3 regions of the Paenarthrobacter sp. CAP02 genome follow, and region 3 is predicted to be linked to each of the others. Evidence: riboswitches for the same ligand, from Rfam matches in the RefSeq annotation. Region 3 holds a riboswitch; each other region holds the start of a gene.
What was found. Region 3 has a riboswitch for S-adenosylmethionine ahead of ABHM97_RS08560 (aminotransferase class V-fold PLP-dependent enzyme). Riboswitches for the same ligand answer to the same signal wherever they lie in the genome.

Region 1: another riboswitch for S-adenosylmethionine. It lies ahead of ABHM97_RS19650 (DUF1737 domain-containing protein); the one in region 3 lies ahead of ABHM97_RS08560 (aminotransferase class V-fold PLP-dependent enzyme).
Region 2: another riboswitch for S-adenosylmethionine. It lies ahead of ABHM97_RS05085 (hypothetical protein); the one in region 3 lies ahead of ABHM97_RS08560 (aminotransferase class V-fold PLP-dependent enzyme).

Annotation. Positions count from the first base shown of each region.
Region 1 is NZ_JBEEII010000014.1:88,521-93,749, reverse strand. Features, by position in the region: gene ABHM97_RS19665 (PLP-dependent cysteine synthase family protein) at 1-15, opposite strand, end outside; gene ABHM97_RS19660 (aromatic amino acid ammonia-lyase) at 9-1,574, opposite strand; gene ABHM97_RS19655 (NtaA/DmoA family FMN-dependent monooxygenase) at 1,574-2,902, opposite strand; SAM riboswitch class IV at 3,068-3,181, shown strand; gene ABHM97_RS19650 (DUF1737 domain-containing protein) at 3,195-3,458, shown strand; gene ABHM97_RS19645 (rhodanese-like domain-containing protein) at 3,455-3,865, shown strand; gene ABHM97_RS19640 (O-succinylhomoserine sulfhydrylase) at 3,866-5,074, shown strand; gene ABHM97_RS19635 (UDP-N-acetylglucosamine 1-carboxyvinyltransferase) at 5,086-5,229, opposite strand, start outside.
Region 2 is NZ_JBEEII010000002.1:481,298-486,526, reverse strand. Features, by position in the region: gene ABHM97_RS05100 (matrixin family metalloprotease) at 1-356, opposite strand, end outside; gene ABHM97_RS05095 (VIT1/CCC1 transporter family protein) at 441-1,613, opposite strand; gene ABHM97_RS05090 (hypothetical protein) at 1,840-2,031, shown strand; gene ABHM97_RS05085 (hypothetical protein) at 2,028-2,384, opposite strand; SAM riboswitch class IV at 2,401-2,520, opposite strand; gene ABHM97_RS05080 (sodium:solute symporter family protein) at 2,747-4,288, opposite strand; gene ABHM97_RS05075 (helix-turn-helix domain-containing protein) at 4,556-5,131, shown strand.
Region 3 is NZ_JBEEII010000004.1:169,003-174,231, reverse strand. Features, by position in the region: gene aroA (3-phosphoshikimate 1-carboxyvinyltransferase) at 1-577, shown strand, start outside; gene rsgA (ribosome small subunit-dependent GTPase A) at 580-1,695, shown strand; gene hisN (histidinol-phosphatase) at 1,750-2,562, shown strand; SAM riboswitch class IV at 2,746-2,859, shown strand; gene ABHM97_RS08560 (aminotransferase class V-fold PLP-dependent enzyme) at 2,893-4,299, shown strand; gene ABHM97_RS08555 (class I SAM-dependent methyltransferase) at 4,420-5,208, shown strand; gene ABHM97_RS08550 (metal-dependent transcriptional regulator) at 5,218-5,229, shown strand, end outside.

The DNA of each region.
Region 1 (5,229 bases), on a different contig from region 3:
ATCGGTGTTCACCATGGTTCCCCTCCTTCGGGCCCGATGACGTGGTGCACGAGATCGCGCAATTCCGCCCGCGCCCGCTCCACCAGGTCCGGCGCGGACGGACGGTCCGCCAGCACATCGGCCAAGCGACCGACGACGGCGCCCGTCCCCTTACCGAGTGGCTGCACAGCTCCTGCCTCGAGCAGCAGGTAGGACGCAGTGAGGGCCTCAATCGTCAACAACTTCTCCAAGGCCTCCACCGACTTTTCGAGTTGTTGCAACGCAAGCGGGGCCAGGGTGGAGTGGTCTTCGACGTCGGCGGACAGGGTTGGTGCTCCAAGGGTCGCCGGCGCGGCGAGGAATTTGAGTTCAGCGAGGAGCCCCGCGGCGGAGTACCAGAGCAATCCCGGCAGTTCTTCCTGCGCAAGGCCCGACCCGTTGGTGGCCGCCGCCAGGTGCTTTGCGCGGATGGCCCGTTGCGGCGGGTACAACTTGGCGATGCGCCGCTCGCTGGAGATGCCCACATGGGCCAAAGCGAGCCGCAACACTTCAAAGGACAGCGCCAACTGGGTGGGCTGGAAATTCCCGCCAGACACCACCTGCCCGGACCCGACATCCACCAACGGGTTATCACCGCGTCCGTTGAGTTCCACTTCCAGCGCCTCACCCAGATCCGACACCAAGGACCGGAATGCCCCGTGTGTCTGCGGTGCGGCCCGGAAGGAGAGGGCGTCCTGAACCGAAACCTCAGCCCGGACATCCTCCAGCCAGCCGCCGCTCAAAAGTCGACGAACAGCAGCGGCCGAGTCCCGCTGCCCGTTCACTGCCTTGGCTGCCTGGATCGCCGGCGAAAACGGGCTGAGGTTCCCACCGCCGTCGTACCTTGCGATGGTCTCAAGGGACAAGGAAAGCGCGACGTCGGCAAGTTCGGCCAGGTGCCGCAGTCGCCTAAGGACCAGGGCACCGACGCCCACGGAGTAGGAGTTTGCGCTCACCAGCGACAGGGCTTCACCGGCTGCGAGAGTGAGGGGCTGCAGCCCGGCGTCAGCGAGCGCTTTGGAACCCGGGACCAAGGTGCCGTGGACGTCGAACGCTTCACCTTCGCCAAGGGCCACGGCCGCGACAGCGGCGAGCTGGGTGAGGTCCGATGAGCCCACTGAGCCCTCGAAAGGGATGGCGGGGTGGACGCCGCGGTTCAGGAGTTCGGCATAGAAACGGGCCGTCTCGGGACGCACTCCTGAGCCACCACGGCTGAATCCCACAAGGCGGGCAAGAATGACGGCCCGGGCGGCGGCGCGGTCCAGATATGGGCCCACGCCGCTGTTGTGATACCGGACAACCTGAACCTGATAGCTGAGGATCGACTTGTCCTCCACAACGGTGTCACGACCGGATCCCAGCAGGGTATTGAGCCCGTAGACCCGCTGGCCGGACGCCGCAGCCTGCTCCAAGATCTCCCGGGATCGGCCGATCAAAGTCAACGCATCATGGTTGAGTTTCACGTGAAACGAGTCGTCGCTAGCTGCCAGGGCCAAGCGTTCAGCGCGTATCGGGGCCGTTCCTATCACCAGGGTCCCTGCATCATCGGACGTCATCAGAAGTCCAGGAGGTTCTGCCGGAATCCGCCGTTGCCGTAACTCTTCCTCAACAGCCCCCGCCGGCGCAGCTCAGGGGTGAGTTTGTCCAGCACTCCATGCACCGTCACGGGATCAACGAAGCCGGAGAAAAGGAACCCATCTCCGCCCACCGCGGAGCCGGACTCCTCGAGGTAGTCGGCGATTTCGCCCACCGTACCGATGATCGAGTCCCCTGCCCCACCGCTGCGGGCTTGCAGGATCTGGCGAAGCGTGGAACCTGGCGGCGCGGCTTTTGCGAAGTGCTCCAAGGTCCCTTGGTTGCTGTTGGTCGTCAGCTCGGGCAACGGGGCATCGAGGTCGAACTGCTTGAAGTCGATCACGGAGAGGTAGGAGATGGAGTTGAGCTGGCTGTCGATGTCGCGTTGGGTGAGCTCACGCCGCTGGGCACGCAGTTCCTCGGCTTCGGCAGCGGAACCGACCACCGTGGGCTTGAGGACAAACAAGACCTTCACGTCATCAGGGTTCCTGCCGGCCTTCGCGGCCTCGGCGCGGATCGAGTCCCGGTACGCTTTCATCCCGTCCACACCACGTGCCAGGGCGATCGCCACATCGGCATGTCCGCCGGCGAACGCCTTGCCGCGGGGTGAAGCCCCCGCCTGAACCAACACGGGCTCCTCCGGCAGGGGCGCCGTGTTCAGCGGGCCCCGGACCTTGAAGAAGTCGCCTTCATGGTTGATCGGGTGAACTTTGGTGTGGTCGGCGAATACCCCGGCGGAAACGTCCTCCAGCACGGCGCCTGGTTCCCAACTCCGCCAAAGCCGCCTCACGACGTCGACGAATTCCTCCGCCTTCTCGTACCGCAGGTCATGTTCAATCTGCTGGTCCAGTCCGTAGTTTTGCGCCGCGAGGTCGCTGCCGGACGTCACCACGTTCCAGCCAAGCTGACCCTCTGAGAAGTGCTGCAAGGTGGCCAGCAGCCGGGCGGCAGTGAAGGGCGGATAGAAGGAAGCGCTGACCGTGGGCACGATCCCGAGGTGCTCTGTCGCGGAGAGCAGGTAGGGAACCAACGCGAGGGGGTCGTGCTTGGGTGCGAAGGATGCATGCGCCAGGGACACCTCGGCCGTACCGCCGTAGGTATCAGGAACGGTAAGCGAGTCCTCGATGATGAACAGGTCGAGCCCGGATCGCTCGAAGGCCCGCACGGCCTCCTGGTACAGGGCAGGCTTCTTCCAGTCATAGCCCAGCCCGTAGCCGGGCGTCCCCCAACCCTGAACTCCGAATCCGTGGCCCACGAACCATCCAAAATGCAGCATGGGCTTGAGTGTAGGACTGCTCTGTTCGTTCACCGCGACCTGGTTTCTTGCGAAGTTACAGGGGGACGTACTGCGTCAATTATGCTCCCGGGACGTCATAAATGGGCCCTGCCACAGCACCCTCCGGTTACGCAACATGACGGCGGGCAAACCTCCGCCACATGCAGCCCGGGCGCCCTGAATGCTACGTTTTTCTTGAGTAATGAGTACCAGCGCGAAGCCCTGACTTGCTGGTCGGCAACCCTCTCTCCGGCGGGGTGCCTCAGGTGACTACTCGGCGTATCGGACAAATTCGAACTGCAAGCGTGACTGAGGAGCACCAGCAATGCCTGAACCCACTGAAGAAAAACTTTCCTACCGCCTGATCACAGGCCCGGACACCCGCGATTTCTGCGAGCGGATCAGCTCCGCACTCGCCGAGGGCTATGTGCTCCATGGCAGCCCGGCAGCCACCTTTAATGGCACGGACGTCATCGTCGCCCAGGCAATCGTGCTTCCCGCAGCGATCGCCCACGCAGACGCCGCCGTGGCCGACGCCGTCGACCAGCTTGAAAATGACGACGACGAAGCATTCGAGGGCCACGCATGAGCTACGCAGGTGACCTGACCCCGCAGGACGCGTGGGCCAAACTTGAGGCGGGTGCCATCCTGGTGGATGTCCGTACCGAGGGCGAATGGGCCCACATCGGTATCCCGGACACCAAAGCTACGGACAACGATCCCCTGTTCATCCAGTGGAACCTCGCCGGCGGCATCCCCAACTCCCGCTTCATCGAGGACCTGCGGCAGCAAGCGCCCGAAGACGACGGCGTGGAGCTGGTCTTCCTGTGCCGCTCCGGCCAGCGTTCAATCGCTGCAGCCATCGCCGCAACCCAGGCAGGCTTCACCGCGTACAACGTCCTTGAGGGCTTTGAAGGCGAGCCTGACCGCTATGGCGAGCGCACTGTAAATGGCTGGAAAAACCGTGGCCTACCAACGAACCTGGGGACCGACTAAGTGACTTTCAATCCCGACGCCGCTGGCTGGAATCCTGATACCCAGGCCGTCCGTGGCGGTCTTGACCGCACCAACTTCCAGGAAACGTCCGAGGCCGTTTTCCTGAACTCCGGCTTCGTCTACGAATCGGCTGCCGCTGCCGAACGTGCCTTCACCGGTGAGGACGAGCGATTCGTCTACTCCCGTTACGGAAACCCCTCCGTGGCCACCTTCCAGGAACGGCTCCGCCTGCTGGAGGGCACCGAAGCTTGCTTTGCGACGGCGTCCGGCATGTCTGCGGTATTCACCGCCTTGGGTGCCCTGCTGGCTGCCGGTGACCGCGTAGTCGCCGCCCGCTCCCTGTTCGGGTCCTGCTTCGTGATCCTCAACGAAATTCTTCCGCGCTGGGGCGTGGAGACAGTATTCGTTGATGGACCCGACCTGGACCAGTGGCGTGAAGCCCTGTCCAAGCCCACCACGGCCGTGTTTTTCGAATCCCCGTCCAACCCCATGCAGGAGATCGTCGACATCGCCGCCGTCAGCGAGCTGGCGCATGCCGCCGGCGCGACCGTCGTCGTCGACAATGTCTTTGCCACTCCACTGCTGCAGCGGTGTGGTGAGCTGGGCGCCGACGTGATCGTGTATTCCGGCACCAAGCACATCGACGGCCAGGGCCGCGTTCTTGGCGGCGCCATCCTGGGCACCAAGGAGTTCATCGACGGCCCGGTCAAGCAGCTCATGCGGCACACCGGACCTTCGCTGTCCGCGTTCAACGCCTGGGTGCTGACCAAGGGGTTGGAGACCATGGGGCTGCGCGTGAATCACAGCTCTGCGTCCGCTTTGAAGATCGCGGAATGGCTCGAGCAGCAGCCCGCCATCAGCTGGGTCAAGTACCCGCTGTTGAAGTCGCACCCGCAATACGAGCTCGCGGCAAAGCAGATGAAGGCCGGCGGTACGGTCCTGACATTCGAGCTTTCGCCGTCGGCTGGACGTTCCGCGAAGGAGGCCGCCTTCGCTTTGCTGGACGGCCTCGGAGTCATCGACATCTCCAACAACCTTGGCGACTCCAAGTCCCTCATCACCCACCCGGCCACGACGACCCACCGGGCCATGGGTCCGGAGGGCCGCGCAGCAATTGGGCTAAGCGATGGCGTGGTTCGCCTGTCCGTGGGCCTGGAGGACGTCGACGACCTCATCCTGGATCTGGAGAAGGCCCTCAAACAGGTCTGAACCTGCGTGGCTTAGTCCTGGAAGTACTCGATTTTCGCGCCGATGGTGTTCAGTCGCTCTGCCAGGTCCTCGTATCCACGCTCGATCACGTAGATGTTGCGCAGCTCGGACGTTCCCCGGGCCGCCAGCATCGCCAGGAGCAGGCAGGCTGCCGG
Region 2 (5,229 bases), on a different contig from region 3:
GGCGAGTACCCTACGGGAGTGCCGTCGTCGTTGGTCGCCAGGAACTTGTAGGAATCGTTGGTGGTTCCGGGCGCCGGCGGTGAGGCCAGCGGGGCGTCTGCTTCCTCAAGCCCCGGCGGCGGTGCGTCAACGGGGCGGGCGGCTTTCCCTTGCCCCTGGCTCCCTTGCTGCGGCGTGCCGGGCACACCCGCCCCGGGAAAGAGCGCTGTAATGCGGGGGTCGCCGTGCAGGTAACCGCTGACCAGGACGGCAATGACGGCCGCGACGACGGCCAGGAGGACACCGCGGAGAACACGCAAAGCAGTTCCCGTGCGCCGGTGCCTGGGCACACGCATTTCTTCCCGCTCCGGGTCCACGGCTCTCCATTCCTCACGCCCTGGTCACGCGGGGCAGCGCGGAGGACGAACCAACAGTACGGGCTGCGGCCGGAGCCGTCCAACTCAGACGATCGCTGCGCCGAAGAGCAATCCCAGTCCGTACGTGGCGGCTGCCGCTCCCAGGCCGATCGCAAGCTGCCGCAGGCCGCGGCTGAGGGGCGATGTACCGGACAGAAGGCCGACGACGGCGCCGGTCGCCAACAGCGCGATGCCCACCAGGACACCGGCCACCATGAGGGCCGCGACACCGGTCATGCCGAACAGGAACGGCAGGATGGGGATGATGGCGCCCGAGGCGAAGAAGCAGAAGCTGGACAACGCTGCGCCCCAGGCTGAGCCCACGGATTCGTGCTCGTCCTCGGCCGGCTTCTCGGGCTGCAGGGAAAGGCTGGGATCGCAATCGCAGCTGAACAATCCCATGCGTTCGGCGGCCCGGTGCTCGGCCGCTTCCTGGGTCATGCCGCGGGCCAGATACACCAGAACCAGTTCGTTGTGCTCAATGTCCAGGGACGGCGCAGCGGTAAGCGTGGCCTGCGTGGGGAGGGTGGCGTTGAGCAGTTCCCGTTGCGAGCGCACGGAGACGTATTCTCCTGCGCCCATGGAAAGGGCTCCGGCCAGCAAACCCGCCACGCCGCTCATCAACACCACCGGGCTGGGCACTCCGGTGGCGGCCATACCCATGACCAGGGAAAGGTTGCTGACCAGGCCGTCGTTCGCGCCAAAGACTGCGGCGCGGAAGGTGCCGGACAACCTGTTCCGGCCACGGGTTGCGAGCCCGCGGACCACTTCTTCATGGATCTGCTCATCGGCTACCATGGCTGGCGTTGCGGCCGGCTCGGTGCCGTAGGGGGAGCGGCCTTCGGCCCGCTGCGCCAAAGCGAGCACGAACACCGATCCGAAGTTGCGGGCCAGGAAGCCCAGGAACTGGCTGCGGCCGGACGCCGCCTTGGGCATTCCTGCGTGCTCCCCGAGGAGCTTGAGCCAGTGGGCTTCGTGCCTGCCTTCGGCCTCGGCCAAGGCCAGGAGGATCTGGCGTTCTTCGCCGTCCCGGCGTTGGGCGAGTTCCCGGTATACGGCGGCTTCGGCCCGCTCGTCCGCCAGGTACTGACGCCAACGCCTGATGTCCGAGGACGTCGGCGCGGTTTGTGGTGCTTCGGCCTCTTGCGGGGCTTCGGTTTCGTTGATGGGGTCCGGAACGGGGCTCGACGGACCGTGGGATTCCTGGTGCTGTTGCACTTTTTCTCCTGTGCTGGGTGGGGTAGTTGCGGCCCCATTGCACGCCCCACACTACCGGTTATTCTCGGGGATTTTTGGCTGGTATTCCTCAACCGGAATGTTCGGTGCACCGTAATTTCGGCCCCTTGACCGGTCCGTGGGCCGGTGCTCAGATGGAATGACAGGGGCGGGGTCTCCCGCGCAAGGTCATCGGGTCGTTCGCGGCCCAAGGGACGGAGGTTGCATCATGAACACCACCGAATCACACGCCAATTACCCGGAGCGGGCAACTGTGGAGTCCGACCCGGCCTACGACTACGCGGAGGACCAGGAAGTGGACGAGCCCTGGGTGGAGGAAGTGGACGCACCGGAGGATGACGAACGGGTGGTCCCGATCGATGAAACAGACGACTTCCGGGAGGAAGACGAAGAGGATTAGGCAGCTTGCTCCGGGAAGGTAAAGTGCCTCGGCAGCCCCATGGGCTTCCCGACGGCGGCAACGGTCACCGTCAGCGTCCCTGACGCAGCGCACCATTGGGTGGGGCGGACGGCCTGCGCAAGCGCCCGGGCGATTAACCGCGGATCGGGGTGCCGGAGCGTCACGCTCTTGGCCCCGGTCACTATGGTGACGGTCCCCAGGAAGAGGTCGACGGCGGGGATCACCGAAACCTTGCTGGCTGCGGGTTCGGCGGGGGTGCCGGTTTTTTGCGAGTCGGGTTTCTTCGCGCCGGTAGTTTGGGCGCCGGGTGCCGGCGACGTGGGGGCTTGGCTGCTGTCGGCGTGGTACGGCAAGGTACTTCTCCTTGGGGGAGTGCTCTTGCCCGCTCGGTTGTCTTGGGTCCGGGGCGGGCCGCTTCCTCATCCGAACCACCCGTGAACATGGGGTTGGTGTGTGGCCAGTCGGAGCTTGGCACCACATCTCTTGAAGCTGGCACAACACTACCGCACGCGGCGCTCTCGTTGTGGGGCCCGCTCTCTTTCTGGGGCGCTCTCTCGTTGTGGGGCCCGCTCTGCAGCGTTGGATGGAGTTAGAGCCCGCAGAGCAGGCCCCACAACGAGTACTTTCTGGGGGTACAGCAAAACGGCGACGCTGCCCCGTGAGGGGAGCGCCGCCGTCGGGCGTTGCTTTGTATCGTGTGTCCTGCGTGTTCGGGTCAGTAGGCCTTATTGGAGCTGACCGGGTGTGCTTCGACCGGCAGTTCCTCGGAGATCGCACCTGCCACGCGCTTGTCCCAGGCGGCCCGGACTGCGGGGTCGGTGGGCGGCGTCAGGAGCGAGATGACGACGTAAACGAGGAATGAGGCCGCCAGGCCGTAGTAGATGGGTTCGTTCGCGTAGACGCCGTCTTCGCTGGGGATGACTCCCACGGCGAACATGATCAGCAAGGCCAGGGTCAGCACCGAGCCGACTGCCATGGACCATGCAGCCGCGATGCCTGTACCGCGCTTCCACACCAGGCCGCCGAGGATCGCTACCAGGAGTCCGCCTACCAGGATGTCGTAGGCGATGGTGAGGGCCACCACCACGTCCTGCGCGGCCATGGAGATCAGGACCGCCACGATGCCCAGGCCAAGGACCCAGTAACGGTTGGCCTTGACGTCGTGCTCGGGGTTTTCGGTGTCGTCAGTGTTGATGGTCTTGCCGAACCAGCTGGCCACGAACGGGACGACGTCGGCGCGCGCAACCGTTGCGGCGGCGATCAGGGCGCCGGAGGCGGTGGACATCATGGCGGCGACAGCCGCTGCCATGACCAAGCCACCGATGCCCACGGGGAGGATGTGGGTTGCTACCTCTGCGTACACCACGTCCTTGCCGAGGTTTGCGACGTCGATATCCGGCAAGGCCACGCGGGCTGCCAGGCCGATCAACGCACCTGCGATGCCGTAGAGGATGCAGTAGACACCGGCCGTGGCGCCGCCCCAGCGGGCAACGGAGGGGGTCTTGGCGGTGAAGACGCGCTGCCAGATGTCCTGGCCGATCAGGAGGCCCAGCGTGTAAACGACGAAGTACGTGATGATCGTCTGGGTACCGATGCCGTCAATCTGGAAGAAGCTGTCCTTGAGGCGCCCACGGATGCCGTCCATGCCGCCGGCAGCGTTCATGACGAACGGGAGCATCAGGAAGAAGATGCCCACGGTCTTGATGATGAACTGCACCTGGTCAGCCAGGGTGATGGACCACATGCCGCCAATGGTTGAGTAGACCAGCACGATTGCCCCGCCAACGGCGATTGCCAGCCAGCGTTCCCAATCGAAGAGCACCACGAAGATGGTGGCGTAGGCGCCAGTGGACGTGGCGCACAGCATCAGGGTGTACGCGAGCATCACGATTCCGGATGTCTGCGTGGCCTTGCTGCCGTAGCGGAGGCTGAGCATCTGGGAGACGGTGTAGATCTTCAGGCGCTGGATGGTGCCGGCGAAGAGCAGGCTCAGCAGCAGCACACCGGCGCCGATGGCCACCACGAGCCACATACCGGAAATGCCGAACTTGTAGCCCAGGCCGACGCCGCCGACGGTGGATGCGCCACCGAGGACCACCGCGGCCATGGTGCCTGTGTAGAGGAAGGGGCCAAGGCGGCGGCCGGCCACCAGGAAGTCGCTGTTGTTCTTGGTGCGGGACTTGCCCCACCAGCCGAACGCCAGCATGGCGAGCAGGTACACCACCACGATTGCGATGTTTATAGCCGAAGATTCCATGAACGGTCCTTGGAGCTGATGCACGGAGGTTGGGGATTTCGACGATACTCCTGCGAAGGGTCGAAGTCTCCGTGCTGACGATTGGAGATTGGGGAGGGTGTTGTATGCCTCACAGACAACACTTGTTGCCTCAGAGGATATGTTGTGATGGGAGTAACAGTCAAGATGCTTAAGTCATGCTTCGGCCGTTTCTGGTCCTCCTTTTGCGCGCTCCGGCTACTATTGCTCCAATGACAGGGCCACATGACAGGCCTGAAAGGTTCGTGAATGAAGGCTCTCCCCGTTGAACCAAGCAACGTTCCAGTTGCCATCGGTTCCAGAATCCGCGCAGCCCGGCAGGCGCAACGACTCACCATCGAGCAGGTGGCAGACGCTACCGGTCTGACCAAAGGGTTCCTCAGCCGCGTGGAACGGGACCTGACATCGCCGTCGGTCGCGTCGCTTGTCACCCTGTGCCAGGTTCTGTCCGTTTCCGTGGGGGACTTGTTCGCCGCGCCGGAAACCCACCTGACCAAGCGCGACGACGGCCCCCGCATCTCCCTGGGTGGCCAAGGGATCGTGGAACGCCTGCTGACCGCGCGCTCCGAGCGTCGCCTGCAGATCCTGCAGGCCACCATCGAACCCCGCGGCCGCGGAGAGAACGAACTGTACGCGGTGGATTGCGACGTGGATGTCCTGCATGTGGTCAAGGGCCGGATCAAGCTCATCCTGACCAACGAGGAATACGACCTCGCAGAAGGCGATACCCTTTCCTTCCCTGGCCGGGAGCCTCACACCTGGATCAACCCCACGGACGAAACCGTCGAAGTGCTCTGGGTCCTGGTGCCCGCTGCGAGCCGGTAGTTCTTTCCTCTTCGCGCGGAGCCTCTGTGCTCCTTCCCGGTTGCCTCGCTTCCGGGAGCTTCTCGGTGATCCTTAGCCCTGTAATTCCGGGGTTTGCT
Region 3 (5,229 bases):
GGACCTCTCCAACGCCGGCCCCTTCCTGGCAGCTGCGCTGGCTACCAAGGGAACCGTCCGCATTCCCAATTGGCCCTCCGGCACCACCCAGGTGGGCGACATGTGGCGGAGTATCCTCGCCACGATGGGAGCGGAAGTCACTCTTCAGGACGGGACACTGACCGTCACCGGCGGGCAGCAGATCAAGGGCGCGGACTTCGACGAAACCAGCGAACTCGCACCCACCGTTGCCGCTCTCTGCGCACTGGCAGCCGGGCCTTCGCGCCTCACGGGCATTGCCCACCTGCGTGGCCACGAGACTGACCGTCTCGCGGCCCTGGTGGCCGAGATCAACAGGCTGGGTGGTGACGCTGAGGAAACGGCTGACGGCCTGGTCATCCGGCCGGCAGCCCTGCACGCCGGCGTGGTGCACAGCTACGCGGACCACCGCATGGCCACAGCGGGTGCCATCCTTGGGCTCGCCGTCGAAGGCGTCAGGGTCGAAGACATCGCCACGACGTCGAAGACCATGCCGGAGTTCCCGGACATGTGGGTTCGAATGCTCGGGACTGCCGGCGCGGAAGAGGCCGGCAACTGACCATGGCCCGTGACGCACGCTCCTGGGACGAGTCCGATGTCCGTATCCGTCCCAACAAAAAAGGGTCACGCCCCAGGACCAAGGACCGCCCAAGCCACGATGACGCCGTCATTGGGCGCATCATCACAGTAGACCGGGGACGGTACCGGGCAATTGTCGGGGAAGACACCGACAACGAGCGCCTGGTCATCGCAGCGCGGGCCCGTGAACTGCGGCGTAACCCCGTGGTCCCGGGTGACTTCGTCGCCCTGGTCGGAGATGTCTCCGGAGACCCGGATACCCTCGCCCGCCTGGTCCGGGTGGAGGAGCGCAGGACGCTCCTGCGCCGCAGTGCCGACGACACCGATCCGATCGAACGTGTGGTCGTGGCCAATGCCGATCAACTCGTGGTGGTGGTGGCGGCCGCGAACCCCGAGCCCCGGACCGGATTCATCGACCGTGCCCTGGTGGCCGCGTATGACGCCGGCATCGAGCCGCTGCTGCTCATCACCAAGGCGGACGTCAAGGACCCGGCGGAACTGCTGGCGAACTACCTCAGCCTGGACTTCCCCGTAATCATCAGCCGGACCGCCGATTCAGGGGCCGGCGGCATTGACGCGCGTTCCGACGACGGCCTGTCTGCCCGCCTGGACCGGGATGCCGTCGCGCAGCTCCGCTCCCACCTCGGCGGAAAAGTAACTGTCATGCTCGGCCATTCCGGTGTGGGCAAGTCCACCATGGTCAACGCCCTGACGGGTGCCGAACGCGCCACTGGCGGCGTGAACGCCGTGACGGGCCGCGGCAGGCACACCTCCTCGTCGGCCCTGGCCCTTAAACTCGATGACGCCCCCACGGGAAGCTGGATCATCGATACTCCCGGCATCCGCTCCTTCGGTTTGGCCCATGTGGACCCGGACCGGATTCTGCGCTCCTTCCCCGACTTGGAGCCCGGCACGGATGGCTGCGAACGCGGCTGCAAACACGACGCAACCGCCATCAATTGCGGACTGGATGCGTGGGTCAACGAAGGCCATGCCGGACCCTCAGGCGTCGCCCGCCTTGCCTCGCTGCGTCGCTTGCTTGGGGCCGATCCCCGGCTCGAAGCGAAAGAGGCCAAGGAATTGGGCACGGTCAACTGATCGTGGCGGCTTCACGTCCCCACTGCGGCCATTGATTCAGGATAGTTTGGTGGCATGACCCATCCCGTTTCCACCTACAACGATGACTTGCGTCTCGCCCACGTCCTCGCAGACTCAGTAGATGCCCAGACCATGGATCGCTTCAAGGCACTGGACCTGCAGATCGAAACCAAGCCGGACCTCACACCCGTCACAGATGCGGACAAGGCCGCGGAGGAAGCGATTCGCGGCCAGCTGTCCCGTTCCCGCCCCCGCGACGCCGTTCTTGGCGAGGAATTCGGCAGCAGCGGACACGGCTCGCGTCGTTGGATCATCGATCCCATCGATGGCACCAAGAACTTCGTTCGCGGTGTTCCGGTATGGGCAACGTTGATTGCGCTGGTCGATGAAGGCGAACCGGTTGTTGGCGTAGTGAGCGCCCCGGCTCTGGGCAAGCGGTGGTGGGCAGCCAAGGACATGGGTGCTTACATGGGCCGTTCGCTCGCCTCCGCCACACGCCTGAAGGTTTCCAACGTCTCCCGGTTGGCGGACGCGTCGATGTCGTACTCGAGCCTTTCCGGCTGGAAAGAACGCGGCAACCTCGACGAATTCATGGGACTCACAGAGGACATCTGGCGTACTCGCGCCTACGGGGATTTCTGGTCCTATTGCCTGGTCGCCGAAGGCGCCGTGGATATCGCCTGCGAACCTGAGCTGAATCTCTACGACATGGCCGCCCTGGTACCCATCGTCACCGAAGCCGGCGGACGCTTCACGTCCCTGGAAGGCGAAGACGGACCGTTCGGCGGTAACGCGTTGGCCACCAACTCGATACTGCATTCGGAGGTCCTCAAGCGCCTCAACCCCGGGCTGGACGACCTCCTCTAGCTCCGGTTGCGGCAAGGCCCATATCGAACCACCACGAAATTTTCGACGGCGGATGGCCCCTTTTAGGGCCGTCCGCCGTTTTATCTTCGCCCAATGACGACTTTTTCGTTCCACGTAACAATGCGCTTAACAATGTTCACCGGCTTTGGAGGGGCTGGAGGGTATGCCCTAACCTTTCTTACAGGTCACGAGTGCCAGCGCTAAACCCCGGTTTGCTGGCCGGCAACCCTCCATTCGCGGTGGGGTGCCCCGGGTGACGACCCGGCCGGTCCGGAACGGATACGGCAAGCGCGGATCCCCCATGCGGGGGTCCCTCTTAAGTGAGGTCCCATGAGCACCGTTACGTTCAACGCCAACACCATTCCGTCGTTTGCTGAGGCAAGCGCGGTGCCGGTTGCTGCAGCACGTCCACTGGCCGCTGTCACAGGCGCGGAGCTGCAGGCACCCCTGATCCAGGGCGGCCATGTCCGTTATGCCAACCTCGACTACGGCGCATCGGCACCTGCCCTGACCATCGTCTCGGCGCACCTCAACGAGGTTTTGCCTTACTACGCCAGCGTTCACCGCGGTGCAGGTTTTGCTTCGCAGATCAGCACCTCCGTCTACGAAAATTCGCGGAACATTGTGCGTGAATTCGTGGGCGGCCGGGCTGACGACTCGGTGATTTTCACCCGCAACACCACGGACTCCCTGAACCTGCTGGCCGGATGCCTCCCCGTGGTTGATGGCCAGGTCGCTGGCGAGGTTCTTTACTTGGACATCGAACACCACGCCAACCTGCTGCCTTGGCAGGGTGTGCCCCACCGAAGCGTCGTTGCAGCACCAACCCTGGCCGCCACGTTGGACAAACTCCGCGATGAGCTCGCCCAAGGCGGCGTGAGCCTGCTGGCTGTCACCGGCGCTTCCAACGTCACCGGTGAAATCCTCCCCATCGCCGAACTGGCTGCCCTTGCCCACGGGTTCGGCGCACGGATCGTGGTGGACGCCGCCCAACTTGCACCCCACCGCCGCATCAACATCGCAGAAGCGGACATCGACTACCTGGTCTTCTCCGGCCACAAGCTCTACGCTCCGTTCGGCGCTGGAGTGGTGGTGGGGCGCCCTGACTGGCTCGACGCCGGCGTCCCCCACCTGGCTGGCGGCGGAGCCGTCCGTGAAGCCCGGTTGGATTCGGTCAGCTGGGCTACCGGCCCGGCCCGCCATGAGGGCGGTTCTCCCAACGTCCTGGGAGCGGCAACCCTGGCCCGCGCCACCCAGGTACTGGCCAGCCTGGATGAGCAGGAATGGCATGCCCATGAAGCGGCCATACGTTCCTACCTTGTTGAAGGCCTGGAAGCGATTGAGGGCGTCTCTGTCCACAAGATCTTCAGCGATTCCGCAGACACCATCGGTGTGGTCAACTTCTCCGTGGAAGGCTTCGACGCCGGTTTGGTCGCCGCCTACCTCGCGGCGGAACACGGTGTCGGCCTTCGGGATGGCCGGTTCTGCGCCCACCCGCTGCTCAAGCGCCTGGGACTCCCGTCAGGTTCGCTGCGGGCAAGCTTCGGCGTCGGCTCCCGGTTGGAGGACGCTACCAGGTTGCTGGCAGGCATCGAGGAACTCAAGCGCAACGGACTTGGCTGGGACTACGTCGTGGACGAAGGCCGCTGGGTACCTGCGAACGACCACCGCAGCTACCCCGAATGGGCACCCAATACTCCGGGCACGGCAGGCGCGGCGCCCTGCACTGTGGACTAGGAATCCGCGCACCAAAGGGTTTCACGGCTGCGGTAAATTCGTAGGGTACCTTTTGGCAACCCTGTGAAGGAGCTCCGCGTGTCCACGCCGTCCCCCGGAGCCGCGAGTCGTCCGGCGGTCATTCCCGGACCAGCAGGACCACGCGGTCCCAAGCTCCACGCCACCCGCAGGCACGAACTGGGCCAAAGCTTCCAGGACGGCGGGGAGCACTATGACCGCGTGCGCCCCGGATACCCCATGGACTCCCTGGAATGGATCCTGCCCCAAGGGGCCCGGACAGCGGCCGACATCGGGGCGGGCACCGGCAAGTTCACGTCGCTTCTCCTCCAGCGGAACCTGGAGGTTGCCGCCGTCGATCCTTCACCGGACATGCTGGAACAACTGCGCAAAAGCTATCCGCAGGTCAACGCACTCGTGGGAACAGCCGAGGCAACAGGGCTGACGGACTCAGCATTCGACGTCGTCAGCGTTGCGCAGGCATGGCACTGGTGCGACCCCCTCCCCGCCAGCACGGAGATCGCCAGGATCCTCAGGCCCGGAGGAACGATGGGTCTGGTGTGGAACCAGTTGGACACGTCCATCCCTTGGGTCCACAGGCTGTCCCGGATCATGCACGCAGGAGATGTCCACAAGCCGGGATTCCGGCCAGTTATCGGCCCGGAATTCCAAGGCCTGGAACGCCACCTGACCACATGGGAGGATCCCCTGACTCCAGAGGACATCATGGAGTTGGCGAAGTCCCGCAGTTACTACCTCCGTGCCGGCGAGGCCACCCGTGCGAAAGTCATGGATAACCTCAAGTGGTACCTCCACGAACACCTTGGACATGCTGCGGGCGAAACAGTGCCCGTGCCCTACGTGACGCAAACGTGGCGTGCACTCAAGGTCCAGGGTGCGCCGCCACGGTAGGCTTGGTGTGTGAAGACCAGT